Regions from separate parts of the Serratia sp. NPDC087055 genome, predicted to be linked through region 3. Evidence: predicted binding sites of a transcription regulator. Region 3 holds the regulator's gene; each other region holds the start of a gene.
The links. The regulator CRP, encoded in region 3, controls carbon source genes, mostly activating them, when cyclic AMP is high. The targets are predictions, from matches to a motif close to ATGTGANNNNNNTCACAT.
Positions count from the first base shown of each region.

Region 1 (2,249 bases), on a different contig from region 3:
GGCGATATCGACCGGAAACTTTGGCGAGTTAAGCGTTTTTTCACCCACCAGTTTGCCATACCAAGCGACGGCAGCCTTTAACTGCGGGTTATGGGCCGCATACAGCCAGGTAATACGCCCGCCCCAGCAAAAACCGGTAATGGCCAACTTGCCTGCGTCCCCGCCGTGACGGGTCGCCCAATGTGCTGCATGATCCAAATCCGCCAATACCTGGCGATCTGGCACTTTGTTCACCAGCTTTTGAAACAGTTCACCGATGTCGGTGTAATCTTTGGCATCCCCCTGACGGAAATACAGCTCAGGTGCAATCGCCAGATAGCCTTGCTTTGCCAAACGACGGCACACGTCCTGGATATGTTCATGGACGCCAAAAATTTCCTGTACCACCAGCACAACCGGGAATGGGCCACTGTGATCTGCCGGTTTGGCGATATAGGCCGGCAGATTGTCGCCCTGCGAAGGAATGGTGGTTTCCCCTGCATGAATGCCTTGTTCATCGGTAAGAATGGTTGAGGCAGCCAACGGTGTTACGGCAGGGGTGAATCCCCCCTGAGCCTGTTTTAATGTCATCACATGATCGGTTTTCATTGCGGTCTCCGTGCAATAGAGAAAAGCGCTGAGATTAACTATAGGAAAGATTACGCGTTATTGGCATCGAGTTGAGCATTTTCGGTCAAGTCTGTAAAAAATGGTTAATTATCTGGCTTTACTGCATTTTTGTTGTCTTTTTATCATGCTATTACGCATGTTGACACCTAGGAGTGCCATAAGGTGCGTTAGCTGCCGTTTATATGGCTAAGTTGCCGATAAACGGGGCGTATTTTCTGAGGTCGCGTAAATAGTGGGCTAGAGTACAGGCCTTTGTGATCGGAGACGCACCGCGGGAAACGGCCGTACAGTTTGTCAGCTAGACTTGTGGCAACTGAGGCGCACATATCGGCCTTTTGGCTTATTTTTGTGACTATAGTCACGAAAATTATGTAGATTGCATTTTGTTTCTTTATTCAAAGTGATGGTCGTCACTAAATTGAGTGGCGATTTTCAGTAGAGTACTTTTTTGTTCCTCCCAATAAACATGATCTATGAGGAGTCTCGCATGTCTCAATCTGACGTTTTTCATCTCGGCCTCACTAAAAACGATTTACAAGGGGCCCAGCTTGCCATCGTTCCTGGCGATCCACAGCGCGTAGAGAAAATTGCCAAGCTGATGGAAAATCCGGTGCATCTGGCTTCCCATCGTGAATTTACCTCATGGCGTGCAGAGCTGGACGGTAAGGCCGTTATCGTCTGCTCCACCGGTATCGGTGGCCCGTCTACGTCTATCGCCGTTGAAGAGCTGGCGCAGTTGGGTATCCGGACCTTCTTGCGTATCGGCACCACGGGCGCGATCCAGTCAAACATCAATGTCGGTGACGTGCTGGTGACCACTGCGGCAGTTCGCCTTGATGGCGCAAGCTTGCACTTTGCACCGATGGAATTCCCGGCCGTGGCCGATTTCACCTGTACCACGGCATTGGTCGAAGCGGCTAAAGCTGCGGGTGCGACCACGCACATTGGCGTTACCGCGTCTTCCGATACCTTCTATCCAGGTCAGGAACGTTACGATACCTACTCCGGCCGGGTTGTTAGCCGTTTCAAAGGCTCGATGGAAGAGTGGCAGTCGATGGGTGTAATGAACTATGAAATGGAATCGGCCACGCTGCTGACCATGTGTGCAAGCCAGGGCCTGCGTGCGGGTATGGTTGCCGGTGTGATCGTTAACCGCACCCAGCAAGAAATCCCGAACGCGGAAACCATGAAAAACACCGAAAGCAAAGCGGTGCAGATCGTGGTTGATGCGGCACGCCGCCTGCTGTAATTCCTCTGCAATTCAACGGGCCGTCCCGCGGCCCGTTTTGTCATTCAGTCGTAATCTGTTACGGTTATAACCCATCGTCTTTCACGTTGCAGCGTTGTTGGCTGCCGTCAGTTATGTGGCCCGTTCTTGGGTCAAACCCCTTACGGGGCCGCTGCGAGCAGCGTTCAAGTCTGCTCCCGGCAGATTTGTCACCCCAGTGACTTACCTGAGTAAGCGCCTGAGGGTGCCCGACCTGGCCACCTCTTTAATCCGTTGAGCCCGGTTCTACCGATGCTATCAGAGGTTGCGTTTTTTCAGACAGTAACAACGAGGACGTCTATGACCGCTCAGATCCTGCTTCATCCTTCATTGGCACCGCTTGATGGCGGCATTAATTTTCGTGATCTTGGGG
Region 1 covers NZ_JBJDOG010000004.1:22,558-24,806, reverse strand. Annotated here, with positions in the region: gene ACI2J2_RS18315 (dienelactone hydrolase family protein) at 1-588, opposite strand, end outside; gene udp (uridine phosphorylase) at 1,097-1,858, shown strand; gene ACI2J2_RS18305 (tyrosine-protein phosphatase) at 2,177-2,249, shown strand, end outside.
Region 1: udp (uridine phosphorylase) is a predicted target of CRP. The motif match lies at 1,008-1,025, and genes of this name have one in related genera.

Region 2 (2,249 bases), on a different contig from region 3:
CTCATGGAACAGCTTGATGTTACTGATCTTTCTTCTTGCTGAAAATTTTGAGCAGCACACCGACCAGTATGCCAATCGCGATGCCGGTGAAAATCCAGCTGATGATACCCATTTCCGATCCCCCGCTATTACGTTGATCTCATTCTATAATCATTCGACGCGGAATGCGCCTTCGATCATCAGCTGACGCTGCGGCGCACTGTAGTCGATCAGCGCGTTCTTGCTGTTGGATTTAGCCAGCGTCACGGCCAGTTCGTCGGCGGACAGGGGCAGATCGTCCTGCCAAAACGTGGCGATGGCGTTGCGGGTAATGAAGTCGATCAGGTAGCGTTCCGGGCTGTCATGTTGTTCGGGGAACAGGCGAGTGGCGAGGTCGGCCATCAGTGCCCGCTGCTGCGGTTGTTCACTTTGAGCCAGCAGCTCGAGGAAAGGCAGCAGCAGACGGCCGCAGACCTGTCCGTGGTGATAATCGCGCAATGCGCCAATCTCACCTGCAATACCGTGGATCACACCCAGCCCCGCGGCACTCAGCGTCAGCCCACCTAAGTAGGAAGCCTGCATGATGTCCTCACGTGCCTGATCGCTGCGGTTGAGCCTGGGCCAGGCTTGCAGGAAGTGGCGGATACCGGTCAATGACATCTCTCGCGTCATGGCATTGGCGGTTTTGGACAGGTAGGCCTCGAACAAATGGGTGAAGGCATCGATGGCGCAGTAAGCCAGGACCTTATCCGGCGCACCCTGCAGCAGTTGCGGGTCCAGAATAGCGGTATGAGGGACAAAATTGTTATGCCGCAGCGAGGCTTTCACCTTACTGAACTGGGTATCTGTGATGACCGCATTCTGGGTGACTTCGCTGCCGGTACCGGCCGTGGTCGGGATGGCAATCAGCGGCAAGGTGGCCCCACTGATTTTAGTGTCGCCGATTTTTTCCATATAGCGCAGGGTTGGCAGTGGGTGCTCAACCAGGGCGGCAAAGGCCTTGGCGGCATCCAGCACGCTGCCGCCGCCGATCGCCACCACCCGCTGAACCTTGCCGCGCCAGCGCGCTACCCAGGCGTCGATCTCGTGCGGTGACGCCTCGTGGCTGACGATCTCAGTGCCGATAAGCAGCGGCGTCAACGTGTCCGCCAGCGAAGAATACACCGCGCCATTGAGAAATGAGCGGCAGCTAAACAGCAGCGTCGGCTGCGGTTCTGCGTTCAGTAGCGGGATCAGTTGGCTGATACTGCCGTGGCCGAACCAGGTATGGCGGTTGGCGATCGTCAGGCTGGTTGTCATAGTCTCTCCTTGGCGCACGAAAACCACAGCATAAGCCAGCCTCAGCGGCCGAACCACTGCTTTTCACTGCCTGAATGACATTCCATTAATATGTTAACCCAGCATGATTGTGGCAGGGCGCAATAATCTTGCGAAGGTGTGATTTGTTTAACATGTAAACAATTCAGGGATTGCATTTGGCGCCATTGAGTGTTTTTTATAACAAGCAGGCCAGGATGAAGCCGGAGCACAGTAATTGTTAATTTATTAATGATGGCGGGCAGAGATGACTATTCAGGTCGAACGATTATCAGCGGTGATCGACGCGGTGGCGACCCCAGGCTTTTATCCTGGCTTGTTGGCCTGGCTGGAAGGCTTTTTCGCTTTTGATAATGCCATTGTCTACGCTTTTGAACGCGGCCAGGCGCCGCGCTGCCTGATAAAAACCGAGAAGGAAAACAGCGACGCGGTTAACCAACTTTACCAACAGGGCGCCTACCTCCAGGATCCGTTTTATCAGGCGCTGAACGGCGGCGCTGGGGGCGACGTGCTAACGCTGCGCCAGCTCGCGCCCTGCGGTTTCTACCATACTGATTATTACCGTAATTTTTACCGCAAGACCGGCTGGCATGACGAAGCTGGCGTGCTGCTGCCCCTGACGGCGGAACGCGGGCTGGGGGTGTTCTTCGGGTCGGCGCGTCAATCGGTCGGGGTACGTTCCCCCCAACTGGCGGATTTACGCGATGCGCTGACGCTATTGAAAAGCGTCGCTCGTCTGCATGGGGAAGTGATTGCCGCCCCCGCTACGCCGGAAAAGGTAATGGACAAGGCCGTGCAGGCGCGTTATCTGCTGACGCCCCGCGAACGCGAGATTGTGGATCTGATCCTTGAGGGTTGCGGCTCACAGCAGATTGCCGACCGGCTGTTTATTAGCTTGGGCACGGTGAAAAATCACCGCAAGAACATCTACAGCAAGCTGAATATCGGCTCAC
Region 2 covers NZ_JBJDOG010000002.1:250,063-252,311, forward strand. Annotated here, with positions in the region: gene ACI2J2_RS14925 (LysR family transcriptional regulator) at 1-17, shown strand, start outside; gene ACI2J2_RS14930 (iron-containing alcohol dehydrogenase) at 151-1,278, opposite strand; gene ACI2J2_RS14935 (response regulator transcription factor) at 1,544-2,249, shown strand, end outside.
Region 2: ACI2J2_RS14930 (iron-containing alcohol dehydrogenase) is a predicted target of CRP. The motif match lies at 1,415-1,432, and genes of this name have one in related genera.

Region 3 (2,249 bases):
CAGCGTCTGCTGGAAGGCAAAAAAATCGAATAAGTGGATAGAGCGCGGCGATGGGCCGCGCCTTTTCGCCATTAGACCACGTCGCGGATTTCAAAGCTGTGAGTCACGCTGGCGGCCTTACTCAGCATCAATGACACCGAGCAGTATTTCTCCGCCGAAAGGTTCACCGCCCGCTCAACGATTTTGTCGCTCAGATCTTTACCGCTCACGATAAAGTGCAGGTTGATATGGGTGAACAGCCGCGGTGCTTCTTCACGTCGTTCAGAAGTCAGCTTGACCTCGCAATCACGCACATCATTACGCCCTTTTTGCAGGATCGACACCACGTCGATAGCACTACAGCCCCCTACCGACATCAGCACCATTTCCATCGGGCTGGGCGCTTTGTCGCCCGCATTGCCGTCCATCAACACCTGATGGCCAGACGCGGATTCACCCAGAAACGTTAACCCTTCCACCCACTTAACTCTTGCCTGCATACTGGTCACTCCGGTTAATTTCTTAAAATCAGGGTACGCTTTCGCATAGAAACTGGCAACGGAACCTGATGCTAATCATGCTGAAGCGAGACAACACAAGACACCCGCCTCACTCTGTGCTACAAACAGAGCCGCAATAAATCTTTCCGGGACACTGATTTCAGGGAAACTCCCAGGGAAAGGCTCCTTTACCGGTATGTTAACAGAATGTAGCTTGCAGCTCTCCCGGCAAGTTAATATGCTAGAGCGACAGCGTATATTTATGACACGCCTCAAAATCTGCTGATAGCCACCATTAAAACAACGGCGACAACAGGTTTTACAGGGAACTCTGACCCCTGTGACACAAGGCAGCGATAACAACAGAGGATAACAGCGAATGGTTCTCGGCAAACCGCAAACAGACCCTACTCTCGAATGGTTCCTGTCTCATTGCCATATCCACAAATATCCATCCAAAAGTACGCTGATTCACCAAGGTGAAAAAGCCGAAACGCTTTACTACATCGTCAAAGGCTCCGTCGCGGTGCTGATTAAGGATGAAGAAGGTAAAGAGATGATTTTATCCTACCTTAACCAGGGGGATTTCATCGGCGAGCTTGGATTATTTGAAGAAGGTCAGGAGCGTAGCGCCTGGGTTAGGGCGAAGACCGCCTGCGAAGTGGCTGAAATTTCCTACAAGAAATTCCGCCAGTTAATTCAGGTCAACCCGGACATCCTGATGCGCCTGTCAGCCCAGATGGCAAACCGTCTGCAGATAACATCTGAGAAAGTGGGTAACCTCGCCTTCCTGGACGTTACAGGCCGTATCGCGCAAACACTGCTGAACCTGGCGAAACAACCTGATGCCATGACCCATCCTGATGGTATGCAGATTAAAATTACTCGTCAGGAAATTGGCCAAATCGTCGGTTGTTCACGTGAAACCGTTGGCCGTATTCTGAAAATGCTTGAAGATCAAAACCTGATCTCCGCCCACGGCAAAACCATTGTCGTTTACGGCACGCGTTAATCACTGAAAAAACGGCGCGATGATTCGCGCCGTTTTTTTATGCCCCAAGTCATCATGTGGCGCAGACTGATTTACCACCCGGAAGTCAACTATGCACTGCGGCAAACGCTGGTGCTGTGCCTGCCAGTGTTACTCGGCCTGTTGATCGGCCAACTGCAATACGGCCTATTATTTTCCCTGGTTCCTGCCTGCTGCAATATTGCCGGGCTAGACACCCCTCACAAACGCTTCTTCAAACGTCTGATTGTCGGTGGCTCTCTATTTGCACTCAGCAGCCTGCTATTACAGCAAGCATTACTTTGGCACTTGCCGTTGCCGGTGTTGATGCTTGGCCTGGCACTGCTTCTCGGCGTCAGCGGTGAAATAAGTCCGTTACATGCCCGCCTGTTGCCCGCCTCGCTGGTTGCCGCCATTTTCTCCCTCAGTATGGCCGGTACAGTTCCGCTTTGGCACGCACCGCTGCTATACGTCGTGGGTACCGCCTGGTACGGGCTGTTTACCTGGTTTTGGTTCACGCTGTGGAAAGAACAACCGATGCGCGAATCGCTCAATCAGCTCTATTTGGAACTGGCGGACTACTTTGAGGCCAAATATTCGCTGCTGACCCAGCATACCGATCCACAGACCGCATTACCGCCACTGTTGATACGCCAGCAAAAAGTGATGGATCTGATCACCCTGCTGTATCAGCAGCTTAACTTTCTACCGCACGCCAGTAACCTCGAACAAAAGCGCCTACAGCGTACTTTTCAGGTCGC
Region 3 covers NZ_JBJDOG010000006.1:205,249-207,497, reverse strand. Annotated here, with positions in the region: gene ACI2J2_RS21840 (phosphoribulokinase) at 1-33, shown strand, start outside; gene ACI2J2_RS21835 (OsmC family protein) at 72-479, opposite strand; gene crp (cAMP-activated global transcriptional regulator CRP) at 859-1,491, shown strand; gene ACI2J2_RS21825 (YccS/YhfK family putative transporter) at 1,546-2,249, shown strand, end outside.